Regions from separate parts of the Nonomuraea sp. B1E8 genome, predicted to be linked through region 4. Evidence: riboswitches for the same ligand, from Rfam matches in the RefSeq annotation. Region 4 holds a riboswitch; each other region holds the start of a gene.
What was found. Region 4 has a riboswitch for cyclic di-AMP ahead of ABGA98_RS40580 (GH25 family lysozyme). Riboswitches for the same ligand answer to the same signal wherever they lie in the genome.
Positions count from the first base shown of each region.

Region 1: another riboswitch for cyclic di-AMP. It lies ahead of ABGA98_RS14340 (hypothetical protein); the one in region 4 lies ahead of ABGA98_RS40580 (GH25 family lysozyme).
Region 2: another riboswitch for cyclic di-AMP. It lies ahead of ABGA98_RS15380 (CHAP domain-containing protein); the one in region 4 lies ahead of ABGA98_RS40580 (GH25 family lysozyme).
Region 3: another riboswitch for cyclic di-AMP. It lies ahead of ABGA98_RS41350 (hypothetical protein); the one in region 4 lies ahead of ABGA98_RS40580 (GH25 family lysozyme).

Region 1 is NZ_JBDPLS010000003.1:531,060-538,391, forward strand. It holds gene ABGA98_RS14325 (rod shape-determining protein) at 1-270, opposite strand, end outside; gene ABGA98_RS14330 (class I SAM-dependent methyltransferase) at 394-963, shown strand; gene ABGA98_RS14335 (DUF5302 domain-containing protein) at 1,039-1,239, shown strand; cyclic di-AMP (ydaO/yuaA leader) riboswitch at 1,403-1,537, shown strand; gene ABGA98_RS14340 (hypothetical protein) at 1,715-2,242, shown strand; gene ABGA98_RS14345 (alpha/beta hydrolase) at 2,281-3,126, shown strand; gene ABGA98_RS14350 (DUF4032 domain-containing protein) at 3,166-4,449, opposite strand; gene ABGA98_RS14355 (DUF885 domain-containing protein) at 4,472-6,040, shown strand; gene ABGA98_RS14360 (class II aldolase/adducin family protein) at 6,084-6,719, opposite strand; gene ABGA98_RS14365 (TetR family transcriptional regulator C-terminal domain-containing protein) at 6,757-7,332, opposite strand, start outside.
Region 2 is NZ_JBDPLS010000004.1:84,204-91,535, reverse strand. It holds gene ABGA98_RS15410 (glycosyltransferase family 2 protein) at 1-344, shown strand, start outside; gene ABGA98_RS15405 (polysialyltransferase family glycosyltransferase) at 341-1,585, shown strand; gene ABGA98_RS15400 (DUF6716 putative glycosyltransferase) at 1,662-2,852, opposite strand; gene ABGA98_RS15395 (hypothetical protein) at 2,849-3,805, opposite strand; gene ABGA98_RS15390 (aldo/keto reductase) at 3,903-4,724, shown strand; gene ABGA98_RS15385 (Gfo/Idh/MocA family oxidoreductase) at 4,743-5,696, shown strand; cyclic di-AMP (ydaO/yuaA leader) riboswitch at 5,814-5,950, shown strand; gene ABGA98_RS15380 (CHAP domain-containing protein) at 5,963-6,649, shown strand; gene ABGA98_RS15375 (ABC transporter ATP-binding protein) at 6,727-7,332, opposite strand, start outside.
Region 3 is NZ_JBDPLS010000019.1:144,503-151,834, reverse strand. It holds gene ABGA98_RS41375 (class I SAM-dependent methyltransferase) at 1-617, opposite strand, end outside; gene ABGA98_RS41370 (uridine kinase) at 702-1,325, shown strand; gene ABGA98_RS41365 (hypothetical protein) at 1,419-1,541, opposite strand; gene ABGA98_RS41360 (DeoR/GlpR family DNA-binding transcription regulator) at 1,630-2,409, shown strand; gene galT (galactose-1-phosphate uridylyltransferase) at 2,406-3,488, shown strand; cyclic di-AMP (ydaO/yuaA leader) riboswitch at 3,555-3,697, shown strand; gene ABGA98_RS41350 (hypothetical protein) at 3,703-4,665, shown strand; gene ABGA98_RS41345 (site-2 protease family protein) at 4,922-6,226, opposite strand; gene ABGA98_RS41340 (response regulator transcription factor) at 6,382-6,978, shown strand; gene ABGA98_RS41335 (PP2C family protein-serine/threonine phosphatase) at 7,093-7,332, opposite strand, start outside.
Region 4 is NZ_JBDPLS010000018.1:150,939-158,270, reverse strand. It holds gene ABGA98_RS40600 (TetR/AcrR family transcriptional regulator) at 242-781, shown strand; gene ABGA98_RS40595 (nitroreductase family deazaflavin-dependent oxidoreductase) at 837-1,319, shown strand; gene ABGA98_RS40590 (Rrf2 family transcriptional regulator) at 1,337-1,810, opposite strand; gene ABGA98_RS40585 (NAD(P)H-binding protein) at 1,869-2,612, shown strand; cyclic di-AMP (ydaO/yuaA leader) riboswitch at 2,898-3,041, shown strand; gene ABGA98_RS40580 (GH25 family lysozyme) at 3,054-3,776, shown strand; gene ABGA98_RS40575 (isocitrate lyase/phosphoenolpyruvate mutase family protein) at 3,830-4,570, opposite strand; gene ABGA98_RS40570 (amino acid permease) at 4,694-6,109, opposite strand; gene ABGA98_RS40565 (hypothetical protein) at 6,235-6,690, opposite strand; gene ABGA98_RS40560 (hypothetical protein) at 6,836-7,332, opposite strand, start outside.

The sequences.
Region 1 (7,332 bases), on a different contig from region 4:
GGAGAACGGATGCCCGTGCACCTTGCGCAGGAAGTATCTGATCAGGTGCCGGGCGAGTTCGTCGTCGACCGGGAGGCCGCCGCTGACCGGCCAGCGTGTCTCTCCCCGCTCGCCCTGGGCGGCCTCGGCGCCGTATCCGACGACCCGGCCCGTGCGGCTGTCCAGCATGACGGCGGAGGGTTCGTCGAGCACGATGCCCTTGCCCTTGACGTAGATCCGGGTGCTCGCGGCACCCAGATCCATCGCCAGGTCATGACCGAGCACGTTCATCGCGGCACGTCCATCGTGGCGCCTGGGGCGTCGACCAACATGCGGGGTGTATTTCCTGGGGCACTCCAACACAACACCAGGAACCGAACGGTCTCCCTTTACCCGGCGGCGTACGATTCGGTCGTGCTCGACTACGATCTCGAAGCCGCACATTACGACGAGACCCGTGGCGGTCTGCCGCGGGCCGAGGCCGCCGCCGCGGCCGTGCGCGCTCTGCTGCCCGGGGGCACGCTGCTCGACGTCGCGTGCGGCACCGGGCTGGTGAGCAGGGAACTGGCCGGGCGCGGCCTGCGGGTGCTCGGCGTGGACGCCTCCGCCGGCATGGCGCGGGTCGCCGCGGGGCGCGTGCACGTGGTCCTGGGTGACGGCCGCGCGTTACCCGTACGCGACGGGTCGGTCGACGCGGTCACCACGATCTGGCTGCTGCACCTGCTCGACGACGCCCGTCCGGTGATCGCCGAGGCCGCGCGCGTGGTGCGGCCGGGCGGGATGTACGTCACGACGGTCGACAAGCGCGCCGCCCACGGGTCCGGAGGCCGGCGCCGTCCCGCCGACGACCGGGAGCTGGTCGTGTCGGAGGCGGCCCGGCACGGTCTGCGCCAGGCCGGTGAGAGCACGTTCGTGGGTCACGGGCAGGGGCGGGACGGGCCGGACCCGGTGTTCCGGCTGCTGGCGTTCACCCGCGACGGGTGACAGGGCGAGGTCGGTTTCGCATCGAAAGCGACGCCGTGCGAAGCTGTGGTTGTCCCCAACACCATGGAGGTCCTCATGGCGGAATCACCGGAGCCGGAAGTCAGCGAAACTCCCGAGGACGAGATGAAGCGCAAGTTCCGCGAAGCGCTGGAGCGCAAGCGCAACCAGCACGCGGGCTCTGGCGCTGGTGGCAGGGGCGTCGACCCATCGAAGATCCACGGGGCGCACGGCCCGGCTGCGAGTAAGAGATCGTTCAGGCGCAAGAGCGGCGGCTGAGCCGGAAGGAACTGAGGGGGTACGGCATGCCGTACCCCCTTTTGTATTCCCGCGTCAGGTAGATCTTTGCCCGGTTAATGGCGAATCGTTTGCGTATGTCCGATTCGCTGCTAGAGTTGCCGCCATTACCAGCCGGTGACCTGGCCCTTACCCAAGAGAGGGCCTCCGGCTGGCGCCGAATCCCGACCCGATCGGGAACCGGGGACCCACCTCACTGGGGTGAATCCGGCTCGCGCCGGTAGGGCATCTCCACGCCCGAACCCGTCAGCTAACCCGGCAGGTGTGATGGAGAGGACATAACGCATGTATTACCGCGTCGTACCCCCGAATCGCGTCGTGCCGGCCGCCGCCTGAGCGGCCCGCCTTCCCCCCTTTCTTTGCCTCGCCCGATGTAGTCGCTCGGGCGTGCCGCAGCGCCGTGCCCTCCTGCCGGCGTGCCTCCCCCTCGTCCCCTCGCGAAGGACTTCACTTTTTCATGTCTCCCCTGTTCAGCCTGCGTTCCCTTGTCCTGCTCACCGCCTCCGCCGTCGGCTCGATGAGCGTCGCCTGCACGGCGGCACACGCCGATCCAGGGTCCGAGAAGAAGGCCCTGTACAAGGGCTCCACCACGGCGTCGTACTTCTGGGACGACGGCTCGGGCAGGGCCGGCGACACCGGCCTGCCCGCCAGCGGCAAGCCGATGCAGAAAGGCATGGCCGCCAGCCCGAGCTGGCCGTTGCTGACCGAGGGGTACGTGATCTACAAGGGCAAGAAGATGCCCTTCTTCGTCGGGGACAGAGGGCCGGGGGAGCCCTCCAGCCGCGGCATCATGCTGGATCTCGACGCCAAGACGTTCGCCGACCTGACCGGCGGCACCTTCAACCCCCGCACGCTGATGGTCAACGGCAACGGCGGCAAGGGGCACATCGAGATCGACTACGTCATCACCAAGTGGGGTGACGGCCTGGGCAAGAAGGGGCGGCCGGTGCCCTTCTCGACCGGCGCCTACGCCCGGCGAGGCTGACTTTACGAACGCGGCGCCAGAATGACATTCTGGTCACCGTGACCCTCCGCGTAGCCGCGAACGGCATCGACATCGCCTACGAACGCATCGGCTCCCCCGACGGACGGCCTCTGCTTCTCATCATGGGGCTCGGCGCGCAGCTCACCCACTGGGACGACGGGTTCTGCGAGCTCCTGGTGGAACAGGGGCACCACGTCGTCCGGTTCGACAACCGCGACGCGGGCCTGTCGACCCACCTCCACGACCTGGGCGTTCCCACGACGGGGGCGCCTTCGGCGTACCTGCTGGACGACCTGGCCGACGACACCGCGGGCTTCATGGACGCCATCGGCTGGCCGGCCGCCCACGTGGTCGGCGCCTCCATGGGCGGGATGATCGCCCAGTCCCTGGCCATCCGGCATCCGGCACGGGTGCTGACCCTGACCTCGATCATGTCGACGCCCGGCCCCACGGTCGCTCCGCCGACGGAGGCCGCGTTCGCGGCCCTGACCGCCCGCCCCGCCGCCGACCGCGCGGCCGTCCTGGCGCAGGCGCTGGAGACGTACGCGGTGATCGGCTCGCCCGGTTACGCGATGGACCGGGAGCGGGTCGTCCAGAGGGCCGGACGCGCGTTCGACCGCTGCTTCGACCCGGCGGGCACGGGCCGGCAGCTGGCCGCGATCATGGCGTCGGGCGACCGTACGGACCTGCTGGCGAGCCTGACCGTGCCGGCGCTGGTGTTGCACGGGGAGGACGACCCGCTCGTTCCGGTCGAGGGCGGCCGGGCCACGGCGGCGGCCATTCCCGGCGCCCGGCTGGTGACCTATCCGGGTATGGGCCACGACCTGCCCGAGCCGCTCTGGCCGGAGATCGCCCGCGAGATCGCCAAGCTGACCTCCGCCTGACTACGCGGGCCGCGCGTGAGGCGCTCCGCCTCCGCCCGCCTACTGAGCCTGAGCGTCCTCGCCGCCGACCGGCCGGGCCGCCTCGCCGGGGGCCTGCGGAGTGTCCCCGCCGGGGGTCTGGGCGTCCTCGTCGGGGAGCAGCGCCTTCTCGTCGGGCTTGTGCACGAGCACGTTGTCCACGTACGACTTCACGGCCGTGGCCAGCCCCACGTCGGCGTTCGCGCCCTCCGACAGATACCAGCGATGGTCGAGGATCTCGTGGAAGAGCTGCGCGGGCTCCAGCTTCCCGCGCAGCCCGGCGGGGATCGCCTCGACCGTGGGCTGGAACACCTCCGCCAGCCACCGGTGCGCCACGATGGCCTCGTCCTCGTGCCGCAGGCCCTTGGCGACCCGGAAGCCGTCGAGGTCGTTGAGCAGCCGCCGCGCCTGGTTCTCCTCCACATCGAGCCCGGTCAGCCTGAGCAGCCGCCGCTGGTGGTGCCCCGCGTCCACGACCTTGGGCCGTACGATCAGCCGTCCGGTGCCGACCTTGCGCCGCACCATCATCTCGGCCACGTCGAAGCCGAGCAGGTTGAGCCGCCTGATCCGCTGCTCCACCCGGTGCCAGTCGACCTCCTCGATGATCTCGCTCTGGGTGATCTCGTCCCACAGGCGGTGGTAGCGGGCGAGGATGTCCTCGGCGGTGTCCATGGGGTCGATCGACGGGTGCAGCAGCCCGCCGGCCTCCAGGTCGAGCATCTCGCCGAAGATGTTCGTGTGCGCCACGTCGATGTCGCCGCGCCGCTGACCCTCGCTGATCATCGGGTGCATCTCGCCGGTCTCGGCGTCCACGAGGTAGGCCGCGAACGCCCCCGCGTCCCTGCGGAACAACGTGTTGGACAGCGAGCAGTCGCCCCAGTAGAAGCCGTTCAGGTGCAGCCTGACCAGCAGCACGGCCAGCGCGTCCAGCAGGCGGGTGAGCGTGTCGGGGCGCAGGGTGCCCGACATGACCGCGCGGTAGGGGAGGGAGAACTGCAGGTGCCTGGTGATCAGTGCCGCGTCGAGCCCGTTCTCGCGGCCGGTGACGTACGCGACGGGCTCCACGGAGGGTGCGTCGAGCCGGGCGAGGTCCCACAACAACTGGTATTCGCGCCTGGCGTACCGCTCGCTGATCTCCTTGATCGCGTACACCTTGCCGGACAGCCTGGCGAACCGCACCACGTGGCGCGAGATGCCGCGGGGCAGATCGACCAGGTGACGCTGCGGCCAGTCTTGGAGGGGCACCTCCCAGGGGAGGCGGATCAGGTCAGGGTCGCCTAGCGCGCCGGTGATCTGCAGGGGCATTTCATCAGGATATGGTGCACCGGTGGACGAGTTTCTCAAGTGGTACTTTTCCGACCGTCCCGTCATCGCCAGCACATTGGGGGCGGACGGCTACGATCACACCCTCGGCGATTTCACCGCCACCGCCTGGACCGCCCGCGAGCAGGAGGAGGTCCGCTGGCACGACCGCCTGTCGGCACTCGAGACCACGTCGCTCGACGACACGATCGACAGAGATCTGGTCCTCTCCCAGCTGAGAGGCTCGATCGCGCTCGCGTCCTGGCCCGCATGGCGGCGCGACCCCGCCACCTACCTGTCCGCGATCTTCGCCTCGATGTTCGCGCCGTTCCAGCACCGCCTCAAGCCGGAGCCCGAGCTGGTGACGGCCGCCGTCTCCCGTCTCGCCGAGGTGCCCGGCGTGCTGGCCGCCTGCCGCGCCAACCTGGACCCCGACCTGGCGGCCCCGCTGCTGGTCCAGCGCGGGCTCGGCCAGGCCCGCACCGGCCGCAACTTCCTCACCCGCACGATCCCGTCCATGGTCCAGGACGAGGGCCTGCGCGCGACGCTCGCCGAGGCCGCCGAGCCCGCCGCCCGGGCGTTCGACGAGCTCGTCACCTTCCTGGAGGGCTTCGAGTGCGGCGGCAGCTGGCGGATGGGGGAGAAGCTCTACTCCACGCTGCTGCGCGAGCGCGAGATGCTCGCGTACGGCGCCGCCGAGCTGCACGAGAAGGGCAAGGCCGCCTGGGCGGAGCTGGACGCGCGGATGCGCAGGGTCGCGCTCGGGGTCAACGGCACCGAGGACTGGCGGGCGGCCATGGAGTCCCTCATGGACGACCACCCGCCGACGCTGGCCGACATGCGCGCCGAATACGAGGAGGAGACCCGGCGGGCCCGCGCGTTCGTCAGGGAGCACGACCTGGTCACGTTCGCCGACGGCGAGGAGTGCCACGTGCTGCCGTCGGCCGAGTACACGCGGCCCGTCCTGTCCGTCGCCCACTACCTGTCGCCGCCGCCGCTGAGCGCCTCACGCACGGGCGTCTTCTTCGTCCCCTACACGCCCGACGACTTCACCCCCGAGCAGGTACGCCAGCGCCTGCGCACCAACTCGCGGGCCCAGATGCCGTCGATCGCCGTCCACGAGGCCTACCCGGGGCACCACTGGCATCTGTCGTACATGGCGGGCAATCCGCGCGCGGTCAGGAAGGTCTTCCGCACCCCGTACTTCACCGAGGGCTGGGCCCTGTACGTCGAGAAGGTCCTGCACGAGCAGGGCTACTTCGACACCCCCGCCACCGAGCTGGCCCACCTCGACTGCCGGATCTTCCGCGCCGCCCGGATCGTGGTGGACACCGCGCTGCACTGCGAGGACATGTCCGTCGAGGAGGCCGAGACGTTCATGGCCACGAAGGCGTCGCTGTCGCCGGGGACCGCCCAGGGCGAGGTGAACCGCTACTGCGCCTGGCCCACGCAGGCGCCGTCCTACCTCACGGGCGCGATCGAGATCGACCGGATCCGGGAGTCGTTCCGCGGCACGCCGAAGGAGTTCCACGACCGGATCGCCGGGTCCGGGGGCCTGCCCCTGGGCCTGGCCGAGCAGGCCGCGCTCGCCTGACCGGCCCCCGGCCGCGCTCGACCCGTACGGCGGGCCGTACGGGTCAGGGGCGGCGGGGGAAGGCCGGCGGGTTGAGGGCGCGGTCGACGACGGCGGCGAGCTGCTCGTCCGTGAGGATGGCCGGCTTGCCGACGCCGAGCCCTCTGACGTACACCTCGCACAACCACTCCAGCAGGCGGGTCGCCTCGAACGCCTGCTCCAGCGTCGGCCCGATGGTCACCCCGCCGTGGTTGGCCATCAGGGCCGCCTGCTTGCCCTCCAGCGCCGCCCGTACGTTGGCGGCCAGCTCGGGGGTGCCGTACGTGGCGTATTCGGCGACCTTGACCACGCCGCCGAGCGCCAGCGCGTTGTAGTGCACCGGCGGCAGCTCTGTCATCGTGGTGGCCACGACCGTCCCGAACACGGAGTGCGTATGCACCACGGCCAGCGCGTCCGTGGCCTCGTAGACGGCCAGGTGCATGGGGGTCTCGCTGGACGGCTGGGTGTCGCCTTCGACGAGGTGGCCCGAGACGTCCACGATCGGGCACACCTCGGGCGTCAGCCGGTCGAGCGCCACCCCTGAGGGCGTGACCGCCACCAGGTCGCCCTGGCGCACGCTCAGGTTGCCCGAGGTGCCGATGACCAGGCCGAGCTCGACGGCCCGCCGCCCGTATTCGCACAGCTGCTCGCGGAGGCTCATGTGCGTCGAATGTAGCGGGTCGTCCGAAAAGCGGCAATTAGCGGGGGTCGAGGGCGCCCAGCATGATGCGTTCCGCGCCCTCCCGGGTGATCCGGCCGGGGTAGAGCAGCAGGTGCAGGCTGAGGCCGTCCACCAGGGCGAGCAGGTGCTCGGCGAGGTCGTCCAGGTCCTCGTCCACGTCCCGGGCCAGCTCGCCGGCCGCGCGGGCCTGCCCGAGCAGGTGGCGTACGGCGGCGCGCAGCTCGGCCGCCTCCGCCCGCTGGACCTCGGCCAGGCGTTCCGAGGTCAGGCTGCGGCTCCAGAAGCTGACCTCCAGCCGGGTCTCCCGGCCGCGCTCGTCGTCCAGCGGCAGGTTGTCGAGCAGCAGCTCGCGCAGCGCGGCCAGCCCCGTCGCGCCCTCGACCTTGGCGGTCAGCCGGGCACGGATGCGCTGGTGCGACTGGCGCAGCGCCGACAGCAGGATCTCGTCCTTGTCGGCGAAGTAGTGGGCGAGGACCCCGTTGGAGTAGCCGGCCTCCTTGGCGATGGCCCGCGTGGTGGCGGCGTCGATGCCGTCCCTGACGATCACCCGGCCGGCCGCCGCCATGACCTCGCGCCTGCGCTCGTCGTGGTC
Region 2 (7,332 bases), on a different contig from region 4:
CGCAGGTGGGCGACGAGCGCCAGCTGCACTTCTTCGACGCGTTCGAGCTGGTCTTCAAGGACGTGGAGCCGGAGTTCCTGCCCAAGGCGGTGCGGAACTTCTGCGCGCTGCTGGCCCACCACCTGGACATCGGCGACCGTTTCACGCCCGAGCTGCGCGCCCGCTTCGAGGAGCGCGGCGCGGAGATGGTGGGCGGGCTGCCCCCGGAGCTGGTGGCGGAGTCGGTGGCCGGGATGGCCCGCGACCGCGAGGCGCTGCTGCGGGCCCTGGTGCCCGGCCTGCCCCCCAGCCCGCCCCCCAGCCCGCACAGCCGGGTCCGCGATGACCGGGAGGAGCCCCCGTGAAGGTCTTCTACGCCTCGACGTTGTTCGGGGCGATGTCGCTGGCCGCCGCCATCGACGACGGCCGGTTCGGCGACGGCCGGCGCCTGCTCGTGGTGTCGAACAACGCGGCCGTGCCCGAGGTGGCGACGCCGCTCGACGGGGTGCCCGGCTTCGCGCCGCTGCGCGGCCGCTTCGACGCGGTCGTCTCGTGGAACGAGCTCATCGCCCCCCTGCATCCGTCCGACTGGCGGGCGCGGGTCATCGAGGTGCCCATGCTGGAGCGCCTCATCCGATCCCGCTGGGGGCTGGACGGGGTCGAGGAGCTGGTGCTGGAGTCGATCGCGGTGCCGCCCGCCCGCACGATCGCCGGGCTGGTGCGCGACTGCCCGATCACCGTCTACTCCGACGGGCTGATGAGCTACGGCCCGACCCGCGACCCGCTGCCCGCCGAGATCTTCCGCCGCGTGGGGCGGCTGCTCCACCTGGACCTCGTGCCGGGGCTGACGCCGCTGCTGCTCAGCGAGTACGGCGTCGCGCCCGAGCTCCTGCCCGGCGAGCGTTTCCTGTCGGTGCTGGACGAGGTGGCCGCCACCGCGCCACGGCCGCCCGCCGGACAGGCGATGATCCTCGGCCAGTACCTGTCGGCGCTGGAGATCGTCACGCCGGAGGAGGAGGCCGCGCTGCACGAGACGATGCTGGCGGCGCTGGCCGCCCGGGGCTGCACCGATGTCGTGTTCAAACCGCACCCGGCCGCGGGGCGCCGGCACGCCAGGCTCCTGCGTGCCGCGGCCGGGCCTCTGGGGGTGGACCTGTCGGTGGCCGCCGAGAGCGTGCCCGCCGAGGTGTGCTTCGCGGCGCTGCGGCCCGAGCTGGTCGTGGGCTGCTTCTCCACCGGGCTGGTGACCGCGCGGCGCTACTTCGGGCTGCCGGTCGCGTCGTACGGCACCGGCATGGTGCTGGAGCGGCTGGCGCCGTACGAGAACAGCAACAGGATCCCGGTCACGATCGTGGACGCGCTGCTGCCCCGGCTGTCGGCGGAGGGCGTGATCGAAGAGCCGCCCGCCGTGGACCTGCCCGGCCTCGTCCGGACCGTGGGCTACTGCATGCAGGCCGGCACCTATCCGGAGCTGCGGCCGGACGCCATCACGTTCGACGCCCGCTACTTCAAGCGCAGGCGGCTCGAGGCGCTGGACCTGGTGGCCCCGCCCGCCAGATCCGGCGCGCTGACCAGGCTGCGCAGGAAGCTCAGATCCACGATCTGAGCGCTGCTGGGACAGGGCTGTTAGGACAGGGCTGTTAGGACAGGGCTGTTAGGACAGGGCTGTTAGGACAGGGCTGTTAGGACAGGGCCTTCAGATAGCGGCGCATGCGGCGCTTGGCGCGGTAGCCCGCTCGCAACATCGTGGGATGGACCTCCACCCGCAGCCGGGCCTTGCGCCGGGCGGCGGCGTGCTCGGGCCCGTCCAGCAGCGACCGGGCGGGGGTCCCCGGCCGGTCGCTCACCAGCCCGGCCAGCAGCCCTGCCCAGGTGCCGCGCTCCTGCGGGTGGAAGTAGTTGGCCGCGCACCACTCGGCCGAGGCGGTGCGGAAGTCGCCCTTGGCCAGGTCGTCCAGCGTGCCCAGCAGGCCGCTGCCCTCGAACACCAGGTTGATCATCTCGGCGCTGACGCCGAAGTCGCTCAGGACCAGCGAGGGCACGCCCAGCGCGATCGCCTCCAGCGCCGCCGTCGAGCTCACCGTGACGAACCCGGCCGCCCGCGTGAGCTGGTCGTGCATCGGCCCGGCGGCGAAGGTGAGCCGCCCGGGCTCGCCCATCTCCCGCCACAACCGCTGGTAGTGGTGGCGCTCGTTGTGCGTCTGCCGCTCGTCCTCCAGGGCGCGCAGCTTGACCACCACGTCGAGCTCCGGCCGCCGCCCGGCGAGCTCGGCGAGCGCCAGCAGGACGCGCTCGCGCTCCTCGCGCGGGCGCGGCACCTTGGCCTGGGTGGCGAACACGATCCGGTTCCCGCCCTCGGCCACGGCATCGGGACGCAGGAACGGCAGCCTGGCCAGGCCGACCGCCCCTCCCCCGCCGAGCCGGCCGGCGATGTCGCGGAACTCGGCCACCTCCCGCTCACTGTGCACCACGAACAGGTCGCAGCCGCTGCGGAACACCCACGCCTTCTCCGTGGCCGGCACCGAGATGCCCGGCAGCCCGCTGACGAACACGGGCCTCGGCTGCAACCCCGCGAGCACCTCGGAGACCAGCACGTCCACGACGGGGCCCGTGCAGGCGACGAGGATCACGTCGGGCCGCGTACGCTCGGCCAGCCTGCGCACCGACCGCGCCGACAACACCGGCGGCGCCTCTCCCCGGCCCGCCCGGCCCTCCATCGGTCCGCTCACCGCCGCGGCGATCTGCTCGGGCGAGGGCGCGATCGGCGTGCGCACCACCGCCAGCTCCGTCACGCTCCCGGCGGGCAGGTCGTCGAGCAGGCAGGCCGCCCACTTCAGGTACGAGTCGGAGTCGGCAACCGCCAGCACTCTCACCCAGACACTCCAGTCAAATGCGAGCGCAGGGCGGGTTCCGCCCTACTGGTCCACCAGTCATCGGGAACGTTCACGGGCTCGATGGCGACACCGCGCGGGCTGAGCAGCACCCGCAGCGAGGTGATCGCCGTCGAGGGGAGGCTGAGGACGCGCTGGCCCGCGTCCAGCCCGCGCAACGTCAGCTCGGCGGGCACGCCCGCGTCGTGCACGGTGATGCCGGGACGCTCCCGGATCAGGGCCACGTCCACGGGGTCCTCGCGGCGGTGCGGGTAGTAGGCGAGCGGCTCCCGCGCCGCCAGCTCGGTCAGCCAGCGCAGGTAGTGGTCGCGGTGCACGAGGCCGTTCCTGACGAGCGAGGTGCCGAGCACGATCGTGCGCTCGGCCGGCCCTTCCGCGCTGGGCGGCTGGGCGCGCAACCAGGCGAAGTCGTGGCGTACGAGGTCGACACCGGCACGGCGGACGGCGGCGGCGAGCTCGTCGGACACGGGCAGCGCGGTGAAGACGGAGACCTCGCTCATGCGCAGGCGCAGCGCGGCGGCCAGGCCGAGCGCCCATCGCGGCGCGGTGGGCCTGGCGCGGGCCCGCAGCAGCGGCCGCGAGGGCCCGGCGGCCAGCAGCTCCAGCAGCCGGAGCGTGGCCAGGCCGTCATCGACGATGACGATGCGTCCCGAGATGATTCCGGTGCCGGAGGTGAGCCAGCGCAGCTGGACCTTGCCGGAGAAGGCGTCGCCGACGGCGTGCAGGCGCCTCGGCATGTTCTCGCGCGGCTCGGCCAGTTCGAGCCCGTCGGGCAGCCCGAGAGCGCGCAGCTCCCGGCGGGTCGCCTTCAGCGGGCGCAGCCCCGCCCGCGGCACGACGGCCGTGGCGGTCCCGAGGAGCCCGGCGTGGTGGGCCTCGACGGCGCACAGCATCTGGAGCGGTGACTCCACCCAGGCCGACGCCTGTTCGACCACTCCAGTCCTCCCAGCCGGGTGATGGCGCGTTCACGACCGCTTCAAGCTAGCCCCGCCGCCTTAAGCGGCCAGAAACGGTGCGTGAACAATGGAGACCATGAACTCGCTCATGCTCAACACGGACGGCGTGCAGATCCCGCAACTCGGCTTCGGCGTCTGGCAGGTGCCTGCCGGCGAGGCCGAGCAGGTGGTGACGACGGCGCTGGAGGCCGGCTACCGGCACATCGACACCGCCGCCGCCTACGAGAACGAGGAGGGCGTGGGGCGTGCCGTGCGCGCGTCCGGCCTGCGCCGCGAGAAGGTGTTCGTCACCACCAAGCTGCCCAACGCCGACCACGCCCGCGCGGAGGAGTCCTTCGACGAGAGCCTGGCCCGGCTGGGGCTCGACTACGTCGATCTCTATCTCATCCACTGGCCGGTGCCGAAGCAGGACAGGTACGTACAGGCGTGGAAGGCGATCGAGAAGATCTACCGTGACGGGCGGGCCAAGGCCATCGGCGTGTCCAATTTCACCGTCGGCACGCTCACCCGGCTCATGAACGAGACCGACATCACACCCTCCATCAACCAGATCGAGCTCCACCCGTACTTCCAGCAGCGGGAGATGCGGGCCTTCCACGAGGCCAACGGCATCCTCACCGAGGCGTGGAGCCCGCTCGGCCAGGGCAAGGGGCTGCTCGAGGATCCGGCGCTCGCGGTGCTGGCGGACAAGCACGGCAAGACCCCCGCGCAGATCGTGCTCCGCTGGCACCTGCAGCTCGGCAACGTCGTCATTCCCAAGTCCGTGACGCCGTCGCGGATCGCCGCGAACATCGACGTGTTCGACTTCATCCTCGATCCGGAGAGCATGGCCGCCATCGGCGCGCTCAACAGGGGCCTTCGCATCGGAGGCGACCCTGACACGTTCAATCTGATCTGATCGTCTAGCATCGTCCGCGTGCGGGACTTCACGTGGGGCATCGCGGCGACGGGCGTCATAGCGCGGACCGTGGGAGCGGCCATCGTGGCCGAGCCCGGGATGCGGGTGGGCGCCGTCGGTTCCAGGAAGCTGCGGCGGGCGCAGGCCCTGGCGTCCGAGCTGGGCGCGGAGTCGGCGTACGGCTCCTACGAGCAACTGTGCGCCGACCCGGCGGTGGACGCGATCTACGTGGCGACGCCGCACACCGAGCACCTGCGGGTCGCGCAGGCCGCCATCGCCGCGGGCAAGGCCGTGTTGTGCGAGAAGCCGCTGGCCGCGACCGTGGACGACGCGGAGAAGATGGTACGCCTGGCGCGGGAGGCGGGCGTGTTCCTGATGGAAGCCATGTGGATGCGGTTCAACCCGCTGATCCGCCTCATCGCCGCCGACGCGCGGTTCGGCGAGATCCGGTCGGTGCAGGCCAGTTTCGGCTTCGCCATGCCGTACGATCCGGCGCACCGGCTGTGGGCCCCGGAGCTGGGCGGGGGCTCGCTGCTCGACCTGGGGGTCTACCCGTTCGGCCTGGCCCAGCTGCTTCTGGGCATGCCCACCGGCCTGCGCATGACGGGCTCCCTGGCGCCGAGCGGAGTTGACGCGGAGGCGGGCGGGGTGTTGCTCTATCCCGGCGGCAGGCGGGCTTTCGTGGAAACCTCCTTGCTGGGGAATTACCCGAACCAGGCCTGTGTTGTAGGTACGCAGATGCGGGCGGACATCCACGCGCCGTTCTGGGCGCCGGAGCGGATCGTCCTCACCGGGCCTTCCATGGAGCCGGAAGAGCATGTGCTCGATCCGGCCGACAACGGATACGCCGGTGAGCTCCGCGAGGTCCGCGCCGCCACGGCCGAGGGCAGGACCGAATCCTCGATCATGCCCCTTGACGAATCCCTTGCCATGGCAGGGCTTCTGGCCGACGCTCGCAGGCAACTCGCCTAGCTGGGCCTTTATGTAGTTGTAATCCTCTTGCCCCATGTATTACCTTGTGGGGCAACTTACGGCATACGTCCGGTTTGTCCGGCTATGTCTGACCATCGCACGATAGATCACAGGATCGTCCTGTGACCGCTGAATCCGCATCACGCGGAACCGGGGACCCACGTCCTTTGGGGTGAATCGGCACTCTGGTGCCGTAGGGCAGCTTCCACGCCCGAACCCGTCAGCTAACCCGGTAAGCGGCATGGAAGCAAGGAGTTACCCCCTCGATGGCCACGTTCCGTCTTACCGCGATCCCCAAGCGAACCATCACCTCCGCCGCGCTCGGCGCCGGCGTCCTCGCCTCGGCCTTCGGCGTCAACGTCGCCGCGGCCAACGCCGACACCCACCCCGCGGACAAGCCGGCCGCCGTCTCCCCGGTGACCGACTCGAAGCAGCGCGCGGCCGGGGAGACCAAGGTCAACGTGACCGCCTCCCAGGTCCTGGACTTCGCCAAGACCCAGGTCGGCACCTCCGAGAACGCCGCCGGCGGCGGCACCCCGTACCAGAAGTGGTACGCCGACTCGCAGCGCGCCGCCGAGACCATCGCCCGCGACGGCGGCAACCGGGCCGCGTACCTGAACGCCGCCTGGTGCGCGATGTTCGTCTCCTGGGTCGGCGAGCAGACCGGCGCCCGCCCGCAGATCGGCTGGGACGCCTACACCGTCACCCACGCCAAGTGGTTCGCCGCCAACGACCGCTTCGGCACCAAGGCCAAGCCCGGCGCCGTGGTGTTCTTCGCCTGGGACGGCGGCAAGAAGCTCACCGACATCGAGCACGTCGGCTTCGTCGTCAAGGACAACGGCGACGGCACCATCTCCACGATCGAAGGCAACACCGGCAACGGCAAGGTCGAGGAGCGGACCCGTCCGAAGTCCGACGTCGTCGGCTACGGCTACCCCGAGTACGCCGCCTGACCTCCGCCGCTTGACGAGCGCGCGTCCCGTGCGGGACGCGCGCTCGCTCGCGTCTCCGCCCCGGGTGGCCGGCGGCCTTAGCCGTCCGCCGCCGCCCGCTGGATGGCGTGCAGCTCGGCGTAGCGGCCCCGGCGGGCCATGAGCTCGCCGTGAGCGCCCTGCTCGGCGATCCGCCCGCCGTCCAGCACCACGATCAGGTCGGCCATGCGCACCGTCGGGAAGCGGTGGGTGATCAGGAGGGTGATGGCGGCGCGGTGGCGGCGGGCGGCCTGCGCGTACCGGGCGAAGACGGCGCTCTCGGCGGGAGCGTCCAGGGAGGCGGTCGGCTCGTCCAGCACGAGCAGCAGCGGCTCCTCCCGCATCGAGGCGCGCGCCAGGGCCAGGCTCTGCCACTGCCCGCCGGACAACGTCACGCCGCCCTCGAAGCTGTCGCCCAGCTCGGTGTCCAGGCCCCTGGGCAGCCCGGCCACCGTTTCCGTGGCGCCGCCCCGCTCCAGCGCCCGCTCCACGGCGGCGCGGTCGTCCATTCGGGGCAGGTCGCCGATGCCGACGGTCTCGGCGGCGGCGAGCTCGAACGGCACCCAGTCCTGGAACACGGCGCTGATCCGGCGCCGCCAGCGCACGGCCGGCACGTCCCGCAGCGGGACGCCGTCCAGCAGGATCTCGCCGCCGGAGGGCTGGTA
Region 3 (7,332 bases), on a different contig from region 4:
ACGAACGTGAACATGCGCTTTCCCACGATCAGGGGCTGCGGGGTGCCGGTGAAGCGGTGTGCGCCGACGCCGTAGCCGGCGTCCCGTTCCGACAGCCATTCGAGGTGGAAGCCGCGCTGCTCGAACCACCGGCAGATCTGCGGCACCAGGTCGGGGGGCCTGCGGTGGCGCGTCCAGATGACCGTGCCGCCCGCCCGGCACAACTGGGCGAACGTGGCGACCGTACGCTGGACGTCCTCGTCCGCGATGTTGCCGAACACGCCGCAGGCGAGCACGATGTCGGCGGGGACCATGCCATGGTAGTGGTCGGTGAGCGCGGCGTCGGCGGTGATCACCTCGACCTGGCCCAGCCCTGCCGCGCCGGCCGTCTCCTCGGCCTTCGCGGTGTTGCCCGGGTCGAGCTCCACGAGACGGGCCAGCACGTCGTCGCGGCGGGGATGGCCGTCGAGCACCTCCAGCAGGTCACGGCCCTGGCCGGCGCAGAGGCTCACGAGCCTCAGCGGACCTGGCGAGCAGGCGTCCAGCGCCAGCCGGATCCGCTGCTGCACGACCCGTAGTCGTTGCGCCAGGAGCGAACCGGGGTCGTCGTACTCGTCGTGCCACGTCTGCCAGTCCATGCGCGGATCTTATGATCGAACGCCCTTCCGCGACCGCGCGTGCGGCGGGTACGCCGGGCGGAGGGCGCTCGTAAGCTGGTGCCGATGCGTGCGCGACCGATCTCCCGTGACGTTCTCGTCGACGAGCTGGTCGAGCGGGTCTCCCAGTGGCCACGCGAGCGTCGAATTCGGGTGGCCGTCGACGGGGCGCCTGCCGGACGGCCGGAAGCGCTGGCCGACGACCTCGTCGCGCCGCTCCGGCTGCGCGGCCGGCCTGTGCTGCGGGTTTCTGCGGGTGACTTCCTTCGGCCTTCGTCGCTGCGGCTGGAGCACGGCAGGGCCGATCCTGACGCCTTCTACGAGGACTGGCTCGACGTCAAAGCGCTGCGCAGGGAGGTGCTGGATCCCCTGGACGAGGACGGCTCTGGACGGGTGCTGCCTGCTCTGTGGGACAGCCGGATCGACCGGGCGTACCGGCTGCCCTATGAGGAGCTGCCGCCGGGCGGGGTGGTGGTCGTGGACGGGACGCTGCTGCTGGGGCGGGGGCTGGCGTTCGAGCTGAGCGTGCATGTGTGGTTGTCCGCGGCGGCGCTGGGGCGCCGCACGCCCGAGGAGGAGCGGTGGCGGCTGCCCGCCTATGAGCGGTACGAGCGCGAGGTGCGGCCCCAGGAGGCGGCCGACGTCGTGATCAGGGCCGATCACCCCGACCGGCCCGCGCTCCTTCTGTGACCTGGCGCAGGAGGAGGGCACCGCGGGAGACGGGCTGCCCGCTCGCGCGCCGAGCTGCCGGGACGATGGTGGCCGCCGGCGGGCGGCCACCAGTCAGCGTGCTGTCGGGCGCTTGCCGTGGTTCGCCTTCTTCTTCTTGCGTGCCTTGCCCTTGCGTGCTCGCCTGGCCATAAGCTCGCCTCCGGAGTCGGTGTCCTCCCAACGTCTCTCTCCCATGCTGACCAGCGCAAGCGATCCGCACCGAACTAACATTCCCCAACAGCGTCGTGTCATAATTTGGTGGAATCTGTTGGAAGGAGCGGGCGTGCTCGCACAGCAGCGTCAGCAGACGATCCTCGAACGCGTGCGCAGCAACGGCGGCGTCCGGGTCGCCGACCTCGTACGCGAGCTCGGCGTCTCCGACATGACCATCCGCCGCGACCTCGAGGTGCTGGCCGAACGCGGTCTGCTGGAGAAGGTGCACGGCGGCGCGACCGCGCTCGGTCCCGGATCGACCGAGGAGCCGGGCTTCACCGCGAAGTCCGCCCGCCAGCAGCAGGAGAAGGAGGCCATCGCGCGGCACGCGGCCAGGCTGGTACGCCCCGGCACCGCCGTGGCGCTGTCGGCGGGCACCACCACGTGGGCGCTGGCCCACCACCTCATCGGCGTCCCCGAGCTGACCGTGATCACCAATTCGATCCCCGTCGCCGAGGTCTTCCACCGCAACCCGCGCGCCGACCGCACCGTCGTGCTGACCGGCGGCGTGCGCACGCCGTCCGACGCGCTGGTCGGCCCGGTGGCCGTGGCCGCGATCCGCCGCCTGCACGTGGACACGCTCTTCCTCGGCGTGCACGGGATGAGCGTGCGGGCCGGGTTCACCACGCCCAACCTGCTGGAGTCGGAGACCGACAGGGAGCTTGTGACGGCCGCGCACCGGCTGGTCGTGCCCGCCGACCACACGAAGTGGAACACGGTGGGCATCAGCACCATCGCCGAGCTGAGCGAGGCCGACGTGGTCATCAGCGACGCGGGGCTGCCCGAGGACGCACGTATCGAACTGGCCGAGCGGGCCGGAGAACTGATCATCGCGGAGGACACGCATTGAAGCGCACCGTCACCCAACTGGCCGACGGCCGAGAGCTGATCTACTTCGACCGGCGCGACGACGCCGACCGGAGCGCGATCGACCGGCGCCCGCTCGAGCCTCGGCCGGTGGCGTCCGAGCTGCGCTACGATCCGCTGACCGAGGAGTGGATCGCGATGGCCGGGCACCGGCAGACGCGGACGTTCCTGCCGACGGGCACGTCCGCCGAGTGCCCGTTGTGCCCGTCGTCGGACACACGGGCGACGGAGGTCCCGGCGTACGACTACGACGTGGCGGTGTTCGAAAACCGCTTTCCCTCCTTCTCCACAAATTTTGGGACTTATCACGATGTGGGCGGGCTGAGTGAGGTTCGTCCGGGAGTGGGGCGGTGCGAGGTGGTGTGCTTCACCTCGGACCACTCCTCATCCTTCTCCAAGCTCTCCGACGCCCAGGTGCGGCTGGTCATGGAGGCGTGGGCCGACCGTACGGCCGAGTTGTCCGGGATCGAGGGCGTGGAGCAGGTGTTCTGCTTCGAGAACCGGGGCGAGGAGATCGGCATCACGCTGGCGCATCCGCATGGCCAGATCTACGCCTACCCGTACGTCACGCCCAGGACGAAACTCCAGCTCGGCGCCGCGGCCCGCTACCAGGGCGCGGGCAACCTGTTCGCCGACGTGCTGGCCGCCGAACGTGCCGCTGGCACACGGGTGGTGGCCGGCAACGAGCTGTGGACGGCGTTCGTGCCCGCGGCCGCGCGCTGGCCGTACGAGGTGCACGTGTACCCGCACCGGCAGGTGCCGGACCTGGCGGCGCTCACGGAGGAGGAGCGTGCGGCGTTCGCCCCGCTCTACACCTCGGTGCTGCGGGCCTTCGACGGGCTGTTCGGGGTTGTGATGCCGTACATCTCGGCCTGGCACCAGGCCCCGGTGCGGCGGCATCGCGAGCTCGCGTACCTGCATCTGGAGCTCTTCAGCATCCGGCGGGCGGCCAACAAGCTCAAGTATCTGGCGGGCTCGGAGTCCGCGATGGGCGCGTTCGTCAACGACGTGCTACCGGAGGAGGCCGCGCGCATGCTCCGATCACAAGTAGATCAAGAATAGATTTCTACTTAAGGTCGCATGACTCGTGATCTACCACTAATATCCCCTTATGCATCGGCCGTAACAGCCGTTGCACCGCCTAATCCTGGGCGAGTTGCCCGGGAGCCGGGGACCCATCGCACCTGGGGTGAATCCACATCAGTGGTAGGGATACGCAGCTCCCATACCCGAACCCGTCAGCTAACCCGGCCGGCAGAGGGAGAGGAACACCTACGTGGCGGCTTCGTCCCCCGCGAGTCTTGCCATCGGTCTCATCACCGCCGCCGCCGTCGTCGTTTCCGCGGCCCCGGCGTCCGCGGCGTCCGCGGCCCCCAAACCCAAGGAGTCGGAGCTGCGCGCGCAGCTCAAACAGCTCAACAAGAAGGTCGACAAGCTGATCGAGGCCTACAACCTCAAGCGCGTAGAACTGGCCAAGGCGCAGAAGGCCGCCGAGGCGGCCAAGGCCCGGCTGGCCACCGCCGAAAAGGCGCTGACGACGGCCGAGAAACGCGTCGCCGAGATAGCCCGCCTGCGCTACCAGAACGGCAACCCCGCGGTGCCCGCGTTCATGCTGCCGGAGAACAGCGGCGGCGCCGCGGTGCTCAATCAGGTCACCGCCGAGCAGCAGGCGTTCGTGCAGGGCGTGATCAAGGCGCGCGACGAGAAGAAGAAGGCCTCCGTGGAGGCCGTCGAACTCGCCGACAAGATCCGCAAGGACGCGGCCGAGGTCGCCGGCCAGCGCGACGAGGCCGAGGACGTCATCGACGACATCGAGAAGAAACTCCAGGACCTGGTGCCGTTCGGCACCAACCGCAGGTCCGACGGCGGCTGGGCGCCCGAACTGCCGTCCGGCTCCGACAACATCACCCCGCGCACGCGGCTGATGAAGGAGCAGATCGCCAAGAACTTCGCGCTGCCCTTCACCGTCGGCTGCTTCCGCTCGGGCTCCAGCGGCGAGCATCCCCTGGGCCGGGCCTGTGACTTCATGATGAGCACGGGCGGCTCGATGCCCTCAGCCGCCAACGCCGCCCTGGGCGACCGCATCGCGGAGTGGGCCATCAAGAACAAGAGCAAGCTGGGTGTCAAGTACGTCATCTGGAAGCAGCGCATCAACCACGGCTCGGGCTGGAGCACGATGTCCAACCGGGGCAGCATCACCGAGAACCACTACGACCACGTGCACATCTCGATGAACTGAGGGCAGGTCGGTCCGGCGATCACCGCGGCGACGGGTTGACGAGCCCGCCGTCGTAGGCGGCGATGACGAGCTGGGCCCGGTCGCGGGCGTGGAGTTTCGCCAGGAGCCGTACTGACGACTACTACCTGGCATGGCGGGACACGCGCTGGCATCCGTTCAGGACGTTGTCGGGGCCGGCCTTCCTGGGCTGTCGCCTTGGGCGCGGCCTTCGGCCCTGCCTTGGCACCGTTCACGCGGGGCTGAGACAGCCCGGTCGTCAGCCCGTCAGCCGCAGCGGGTTGACCAGGTCGGCGTAGATGAGCAGCCCCGCCATGATCATCATGACGATGGCGATCGCGTAGGTCAGCGGCAGTACCTTCGCGATGTCCACGTAGCCGGGATCGGGCCTGCGCAGGATCTTGGCGTAGGCCCGCTTGATGCCCTCCCACAGGCCACCGGCGATGTGCCCGCCGTCGAGCGGCAGCAGCGGGATGAGGTTGAACATGCCGATCGCCAGGTTGAACCCGGCCAGCAGGTTGACGAAGATGGCGATCTTCTTCTCGTTGGACAGGTCGGAGGCGAGGATCTCGCCGCCCATGCGGCCCGCGCCGACGACGCCGACCGGGCCTTCGGGGTCGCGCTCCTCGCCGGAGAAGGCGGCGTGCCAGACGCCGACCATCTTCTCCGGCAGGTTGAGCAGCGAGCTCGCGACCCTGCCCGTCAGCTCTCCCATGTAGCCGATGACCTGGCCCATGCTCTGCTGCTGCATGACCTCGGTGGGCAGCACGCCGAGGAAGCCGACGTTTCTGTCGATCTTCTCGGGGTCTTCGAGGTTGGGCCGGTCCTGGGCGATGAGCGTGACGGTGAGCGTCATCGGCTTGCCGTCGCGGACGATGCCGAGTTGCGCGGCTCCCGGCCCGTGGGAGCGGATCAGGTCGGTGGCGGCGGCCCAGTCGCCGATCTTCTTGCCGTCGAGGGAGACCAGGCGGTCACCGGCCTTCAGGCCCGCCTGGGCGGCGGGGGTCGGCTTGTCGGTGGGCTTGCACGTGGTGCGCTGCTCCGTGACGGGGATCACGCACGTGTTGGTCTCGGGCGAGACGATCGGGGCCCACGTCGGCAGGCCGATGCCGACCAGCAGGATGCTGAAGAAGACGAAGGCCAGCACGAAGTTCATCGCCGGGCCGCCGGACATGATGATGACCTTCTGCCACCACTTCTTGCGGTAGAAGACGCGGTCTTCGTCGCCCGGCCGCACCTCTTCCAGGGCGGCGTCGCGGGCGGACTCGATGAGCCCCTGGAACGGACCCGTCGCGGTGCTCCTGGCCTTGGAGGGGTCGTCGCCCGGGCGCGGCGGCAGCATGCCGATCATGCGGATGTAGCCGCCGAGCGGGATCCACTTGATGCCGTATTCGGTCTCGCCCTTCCGCCGCGACCAGGCCGTCGAGCCGAAGCCCACCATGTACTGGGTCACCCGCACGCCGAAGATCTTGGCGGGCACCAGGTGACCGAGCTCATGCAGCGCGATGGAGAACATCAGCCCGAGGAGGAAAAGGATGATCCCCACGAGATAGAGCCAGTTCATCGAGTCGCGCTCCACGGCAGACGGCAGGACCGGCGAAAAAACCGCCAACCCAAGGGTAGTCGAATCTGCCGCGCGGTACGGCTTGCCCGCTTTTTGGAACGCATTGACAGTACGCGATCAAACGATCACCCTAAGAGACGATGGAGGGGGAGTCCTTGATCCGCATACTGATCGCAGAGCACCTGCCTTTGGTGCGTCGTGGCCTGCTGGCCATCCTTGGAGCCGAGCCCGATCTGCGGGTCGTGGCGCAGGCGGGATGCGCGGACGACGCGGTGCGGGCGGCCATCGAGAGCTGCCCCGACGTGGCCGTCGTCGACGCCGGGCTGCCGGGGAGTTCCGTTCTGGCCGGGCTCTCCGCGCAGGCGCCGGGATGCAAGGTGCTGATGTTGTCGGCCGATCCCCATCCAGGGCAGGTGCGCAGGGCGCTGGCCGAGCGGGCGCTGGGGTTCATGAGCCTGTGCGTGCCGCCGGAGCGGCTGGCCGAGGGGGTGCGCCTGGTGGCGGCGGGCCGCCGGGCCATCGAATCCGAGCTGGCCGCGGCCGCGCTCCAGTGTGAGACGAATCCGCTCACCAGGAGGGAGCTCGACGTGCTGCGCGTCGCGGCGGGCGGGGCCCGCTCGACCGAGATCGCCGACCAGCTCTTCCTGTCGGTGGGCACCGTGCGCAACCATCTGTCCCGCATCATGTGCAAGACCGGGGCCCGCAACCGGCTCGACGCCGTGCGCATCGCCAGCGACCAGGGCTGGCTGTGACGGGACCCGGTGGAGCCGCGCCGCTCCGCCGGGGCCCGAACCTCTAGAGGATCTCAGCAGCGTCGAGCCCGCTGCCAGTGACTGCCAACACGACCTGAACCATGTGGTTCGTCATCAGGGGCGCCAGATCAGCACCAATGCGCAGTCGTCGTTGTGGCCGGAGGCCATGGCGTTGACCAGCGGACGCGCGCCGTCGCGGAAACCGGACGGCAGCAGCCGCTCCGCCTCGCCGAGCAGCCGGTCGAGCCCGGCGTCGATGTCGCGCCCCGGCTGCTCGATGAGGCCGTCGGTGAAGAGCAACAGCGCATCGCCCTTGCGCAAGGTGCCGCTGTCGGGCTCGCAGTGCAGGTCGGG
Region 4 (7,332 bases):
CCATTCGGCCGCGATGGACAGCCCGGCCAGGCGGAGCGCCTCGCGTTTCGCCTCGTCCGCGTGGCCGCACACCACCACGACCTGAACCGCGCCGCGCCGCCCGGCCTCCTCCGTGACCGCGCGCAGCAGGTCGGTGCCGATCGTGGTTCCGCGCCCGGTGCCGTTCTGCTACTTTGGCCGTATGACCAACTTGGCCGACCGACCAAATTCGCCCCGCGGGGATCGCCGTCGTGAGCAACTCGTGGCGGCCGGCATCGCGGTGCTGCGGGACGACGGCTGGCAGGGCGTCACGACCCGTGCCGTGGCACAGCGGGCCGGCACCAATCCCGGCCTGATCCACTACCACTTCGGCGGGCTGGCCGGGCTCCACACGGCGATCTTCCGGCAGGCCACCGATCTCATCCTGGGCCCGCTGGTCACCGAGCTGATGGAGGCCGCGGACGAGCGCGCGGCCCTGGCGACCGTACGGCGCCTGCTGCCCCAGGCGACCGGCGACGACCAGACGACCCGGCTGGCCGCCGAGCTGATCGCGGGCGCCACCCGCGATCCCGCGCTCGGCGTGGTGCTCCGCGACGAGTTGCGCCAGGCCCGCGCGCTGATCGCCGGCCGTCTCCGCGGGGCGCGTCCCGGCTGGACGGCGGACCGCCTGGACGGGGTCGCCACGCTGGTCGTCGCGGCGATCGACGGGCTGATGTTGCACTACATGATCGACGGCGACCTTCCCGTCGGCGCGGTGCTGTCCGCGGTGGAGGACCTGCTGGCGACGCCTGACCCCTCGTGAGCGCGGCGGAGGGTTCCCCCTCCGCCGCACACGGCCGACCTCGAAAGGACCTGTCATGGAGATCGTCAAGAAACCCGCACCGCCGACCGGGCTGCGCCGCAGGCTGTGGCGCCTTCCCATCGTGTTGTACCGGGTCGGCTTGGGCCGGCTGCTGGGGCAGCGGGTCATGCTGCTCACCCACACCGGCCGCGTCTCCGGCCGGCCCCGCCAGGCCGTCATCGAGGTCGTCCAGCACGACGAGCGGGGCTATGTGGCGGCCTCCGGGTTCGGGCGGCGTGCCGACTGGTACCGCAACGTCCTGGCCGATCCCGAGGTGACCCTGCACGTGGGCGGACGCGCTCTGCGGGCCACCGCCGCGCCGATCCCGGACGAGCAGGGCGCGGAGATCATGGCCACGTACGCGCCCCGCCACCCCGCCGCCGCCCGCCAGCTCTGCAAGATCATGGGCTTCGCGGTCGACGGCAGCGTGGCGGATTACCGGGAGGTGGGGCGGCACATACCGTTCGTCCGCTTCACCCCGCACGCCCCTGGCGCGTGACGCGACCTGATCTCCGGCTACGTGGTGCCCGACAGGCGCTGCCGGGTGCGGGCCGGCGCCCACTCCGGCAGCTCGGCGAGGATGTCGGCGAGGGTGACGTCGGCGAGGCTGGCCCGCCATGCCCGGTGGGCGTCGGCCATCTTCTCGGCGAGGACGCACATGCGCTCGCACTCCTCCGGGGGCAGCGCGCCGCGTCCCCGCTGACGGATCTCGCGGCACTCGTACGGCGTGGACCGGCCGTCGACGGCCTCGACGATCTGCAGCAGCGTGATCTCGGCGGCGGGCCGCGCCAGCCGGAAGCCTCCCCTCGGTCCGGTGGACGCGGCCAGCAGCCCGGCCTTGACCAGCTCCTTGAGCTGCTTGGTGAGGTAGGCCGCCGGGAGGTCGTAGTGGAGCGCGAGCTGCGCGGCCGACGCGCTGGCTCCCGGCTCGAGCTGGGCCAGCGTGGTCGCGCAGTGCAGAACCCACTCGGTGCTCACAGGCAGCTTCACGCCCCGATTCTATCGCAGCTATTATGGACCCGTTTAGTCCATAATTAAGGGGATCATCATGCGGATCGCAGTCGCCGGCGCGACCGGGAACATCGGGTCGCTCACCGCCGCGACCCTCGAACGCGACGGCCACGAGGTCGTGCGCATCAGTCGTTCGCTCGGCGTGGACCTGGCGACCGGCGACGGGCTCGACGACGTCCTGGCCGGTGCGGAGGCGGTCGTCGACGCCATCAACGCGCCGGCGGCCGGCCCGGAGGAGACGGTGGCGTTCTTCGGCGCCACCACGCGCACCCTGCTGGCCGCCGGGGAGCGGGCGGGGGTGCGCCACCACGTCCTGCTGTCGATCGTCGGGATCCATCGCGTCGAGGGCAACGCCCACTACGCCGGCAAGCGGGAGCAGGAGCGCCTCGTGGCCGCCGGGCCGGTGCCGTGGACGATCGTGCCGGTCACGCAGTTCCACGACTTCGCCGAAATGGTGGCGGGCTGGACGGAGCAGGACGGCGTCGCCACGATCGCGCCGCTGCTCGTCCAGCCGATCGCGCCCGCCGACGTGGCCGGCGTCCTCGCCGAGCTCGCGGCCGGGGAGCCTCGGGGGCGGTACGCCGACGTCGCGGGCCCCGAGCCGCAGGACCTGGTGGACATGGCCCGGCGCACCCACGAGGCGCGGGGCCGTACGGTGCGGCTCGTGCCGACGTGGTCGGGGATCTTCGGCCCGGCGATGGCGGGCGACGTGCTGCTGCCCGGCGAGGGCGCGCACATCGCGCCGACCACCTTCGACGACTGGCTCGCCGGGCAGGGGTAGCCGAAGGGCCCCGGCGCCCCCGGATGACCTGCCGGTGCCGGCGGTACGCCCACCGGCTCGCGTCACAGGGGCATCACGGGTCCCCTTCCGGTGGGACCCGCGTACGGTGCCGGAAAAACTTTGCCGAAGCCCTGGAACGCCTGCGAGAGCGGCGATCCAGGGCTTCCCCATGGCGAACGACATTGCATAGCGATTTGTACCGCTTGCAGCGTTTATGGGGCGTTATATACCTTCTTGGGATTACGGCATACGGCACAGGCGAACGCTTGCCGAACCGTTTGCCGCGACGTTGACAGGCCGAATCCGCACAGCGCGGAACCGGGGACCCACCTTTCCGGGGTGAATCGCACGCCAGCCGAGGGCTGCGCGCGTAGGGCACTTCCAAGCCCGAACCCGTCAGCTAACCCGGTAGGCACATGGAAGCAAGGAGTCAATCCCCCCATGCGCGAACTCACGCGACGTCTCACCCTGTCCGCCGCCGGCGCCCTGCTGGCCGGAACCACCGCCATCGCGGGCGTGAGCCTGCCCGCGCACGCCTCGCCCGTCGAGCCGGCCCCGGCCCAGGCGGCCGAGCAGCGCACGCTCACCTACGGCCAGGACGTGTCCAACCACCAGCCGCTGCACGACTGGGCCGCCAGCCCTGCGCAGTTCGGCATCATCAAGGCCACCGAGGGCACCGACTTCCGCGACGCCGCCTTCGCCAGGCACTGGAGCGAGCTGGGCAAGAAGGGCATCGTGCGCGGGGCGTACCACTACGCACACCCCGGCAACGACCCCATCGCCGAGGCCGACCACTTCCTGTCCATGGTGAACTCCCAGCCCTCCAAGCCCGGCGACCTGCTGGTGCTGGACCTGGAGACCACCGACGGCAAGTCCGTCGAGGAGGTCAACGCCTGGGCCAAGGCGTGGCTGTCGCACGTGAAGGCCGAGACCGGGGTCACCCCGATGTTCTACAGCGGCTGGAACTTCGCCGACACCTACGGCAAGGGCCTGGCCGAGTACCCGCTGTGGGTGGCCCACTACAGCAAGCCGAAGGGGACGGTGACGCCGCCCGCCGACTGGAAGACCTGGACCATCCACCAGTACTCCGACTCCCCCATCGACCAGAACGTCTCGGCGCTCACCCCCGACGAGCTGCGCGCCCTGGGCCGCACGTCGGCCTGACCGGGTTCGGGCAGGCGGGAACCTCCGCACAGCACCTGCCTGCCCGCCGCGGGTCAGGCCGCGTACGGGTCCTGGCCCGCGCGGATGCGGCCCACCATGGTCTTGAGCGCCTCCAGCGCGGTCAGGTACGTCAGCGGGCCGAAGGACACGCGGGCGACGCCGAGGGAGGCCAGCCTGCCCAGGTCCATGCCGGGCATGCAGGCGACGTTGACCGGCCCGGGGACGGCCTTGACGAGGTCGCCGACCACCTCTTCCGACGGGGCCATGATGGGGTAGACGCAGTCGGCGCCGGCCTCCAGGTAGCGGCGCCCGCGCTCGGCGACCTCCTCGGTCGAGGTGGAGCCGGTCAGGAACACGTCGACCCGCGCGTTGATCACCAGGTCGGGGCCCGCCTCCCGGAGGGCCGCGATGCGCGCGGCCTGCGTCCCGGCGTCGACGAGTCCCCCGGCCCGGTGGTCGGTGTCCTCGATGTTGAACCCGGCCGCGCCGATGGCGGTGAGCCGCTCGACGAGCTCGCCGGGCGGCAGGCCGTAGCCGGCTTCGGCGTCGACGGTCACCGGCACGTCCACGGCCCTGATGATCCTGGCGGCGATGTCGAACATCTCGCCGACCGGTGCGCCCTCGTGGTCGTCGCGTCCCAGCAGGGCGGCGATGGACGCGCTGGCGGTCGCCAGGGCGGGATAGCCGGCCTCGGCCACGACGGTTGCGCTGCCCGCGTCCCACACGTTGGGCAGGATCAGCGGGTCGCCGGGCTTGTGCAGGTCGCGCAGGAGAGCGGTGCTGGTCTTCGGCATGGTCGGTCCTTGCCTGTGAGGGTCATGTCCCTCTCTTGACTCCCGCGGCCTTCAGTTCGGGACGGCTGCACGGTGTGATCCTCGCCACAGCAGGCGACGTCAGGCGGACGGCTCGACGGCGCGTCAGCGCTCGCCCGTCCCGGCCGGCGACCGTTCCAGCGCGGAGTGCCGGCGGCTGTAGGCGAAGTAGATGACCAGCCCGAGCACGAACCAGGCGGCGAAGCGCAGCCACGTCACCGGGTCCAGGAACGTGATCAGCCAGATCGAGAAGACCACCCCGACAGCGGGCACGACCGGCATCCCGGGGGTACGGAACTCGCGGTGCAGGCCGGGCTGCCGGTAGCGGAGCACGATCACGGCCAGGCACACGACCACGAACGCCAGCAGGATGCCGATGTTCGTCAGCTCGGCGGCCTCCCGGATCGGCAGGAACCCGGCGATCACCGCGGAGGCGGCGCCCACGATCCAGGTGACGCGCGAGGGCACCCGCCGTACCGGGTGCACCTTGGCGAACCATCGCGGCAGCAGCCCGTCACGGCTCATCGCGAACCACACGCGGGTGACGCCGAGCATGAACGTGAACATCACGGTGAGGATGCCGATGATGGCGCCCACCGCGATCACGGACGCCAGCCCGGAGAGTCCGACCGAGGCGAACGCCGAGGAGAAGCCGCTCTCGGGATCGATCTCCCGGTAGTTCTGCATGCCGGTCAGCACGAGCGTGGCCAGCACGTACAGCACCATGGCGATGATGAGGGAGTAGATGATCGCCCTGGGCATGTGCCGCCGCGCGTCGCGTGACTCCTCGGCCGCGGTGCTCATCGCGTCGTAGCCGAACACGGCGAAGAACACGGTGGCGGCCCCGGTGATGGCCCCGCCGATCCCGAAAGGGAAGAAGGGGTGGTAGTTGGCGGTGTTGATGTGGAAGAAGCCGACCACGATGACGAGCAGCACGACGGCGACCTTCACCCCCACCACGAACGTCTCGAACCGGGCGGCGCTGCGGATGCCGAGGTTCAGCAGGAAGGCGATGAGCAGGCAGAGCAGCACCGCGAACAGGTCCACCACCCGGCCCTCGCCGGTTCCGGGCGCGCCGAGCATCCACGAGGGCAGCGCGAATCCCAGCTGCTGGACGAGGAAGCCGAAGTAGCCGGAGATGCCGATGGCGACGACCGCGACGATCGCGGTGTACTCCAGCAGCAGGTCCCAGCCGATGAACCAGCCGACGATCTCCCCGAGGACGGCGTACCCGTAGGTGTAGGCGGACCCGGCCTTCGGGATCATTCCGGCGAACTCGGCGTACGACAGCGCGGCGGCGGCGCTGGCGACGCCCGCGATGAGGAACGACACCAGAACGGCGGGCCCCGCGGTCTCGTTGGCCACCGCGCCGGCCAGCGCGAAGATGCCCGCGCCGATGATGCCGCCCACGCCGATGGCCGTCAGCTGCCACAACCCCAGGGTTCTGGCGAGCTCCCCCTCGTGCTCGGTGGCCATCTGCTCCACCGGCTTGCGCCTGAAGACGCCTCGCGACGTGACCATGACGCCCCCCAAGCGATCGTGTCCCCCGTGGATCCGCCTTCCCACCTGCGGCGTCAAGTAAGCTCACGCGCCGGGCAAGAGCGCGAGGGCAGCACCCGGCGAGGGGATGCCGCCCCGTTCACGGCTCAGGGCGTCTTGTACTCTGCCGCCCTGCCGCAGTAGCTGGTGCCGAACGGGGAGTTGCTGTAGCGGCACACCTGGACGACCACGCGGTCGATGGAGGTGACTCCGGTCGGGTCGGACAACCCGATCGAGACCGCCACGGTCGCGTCGTCCGCCTTCACCTCCTCGGAGTCGACGACGGTAGTGCCGTTGTAGGCGGTGAAGGCGGCGCGGGAGTGCATCGCGTCGGGGCCGCAGATCGACGGGCCGGCGCTGTCGGACAGGGTGCCCTTGACCTGGACCGTGGGCCGGATGACGGGCCCTTCGACCCACTCCAGCGTGCCCTCGGTGACGCCGTGGCGGCACCGGTCGCCTGCGTCGGCGGAGAATTCCACCGTCGCCCGGGCCGCCGCGGGCTGCGCCGTCAGCAGCACCGCGGTGATCGTGGCGGCGAGCCCGGCCCATAAGCGTGAACGCATGACATCGGCCTTCCGTGTGATGGGGTGCTTCCGGCCCTCCATCGTCGATCACGAGCCGGCGATGTTCCACCGCTGCGAGGCATTCCTGCGCGCAGTTGCAGTGGCCGCCCGCCCGGAGCGGCGCCGGCGTTCGCCTGCGATCCCGTCACACCAGGACGATCAGCTGCACGGCGACCACGACGTCCACGACGCCGCACCACTCGGCGTACGAACGCGCCACGGTCTTGTTCCGCCACAGGTGCACGAAGTCCCACACGCCGTGCAGCAGCCAGCCGGCCGCGACCACGTAGCGGCCCAGGTCGGGGTCGACGACCAGCCCGGTCAGCGCGAGCGCCGTGAACACCACCCAGCCCAGCGCCTGCAGCCGGAACTCCCCGGGCCGTCGCAGATGGCCGTCGAGCGCGCCCCACACCAGCACGATCAGGGCGATCGACACGAAGACGGTGGAGATCGCGACCACGTCCAGCATCCGCAGCCCGACGACGGCGACGAGCCCCACACCGAGCAGCGGCCACGTGAGAGCCCGCCTTCCCACCTTGGCGACGACCAGGTACAGCAGCGGCAGCAGGGTCAGCACCTGCGCGAAGATGCCCACCGCGCCCTCACCGCCGCCACTCGACGGCAGGGCGGTCATGGCCAGGG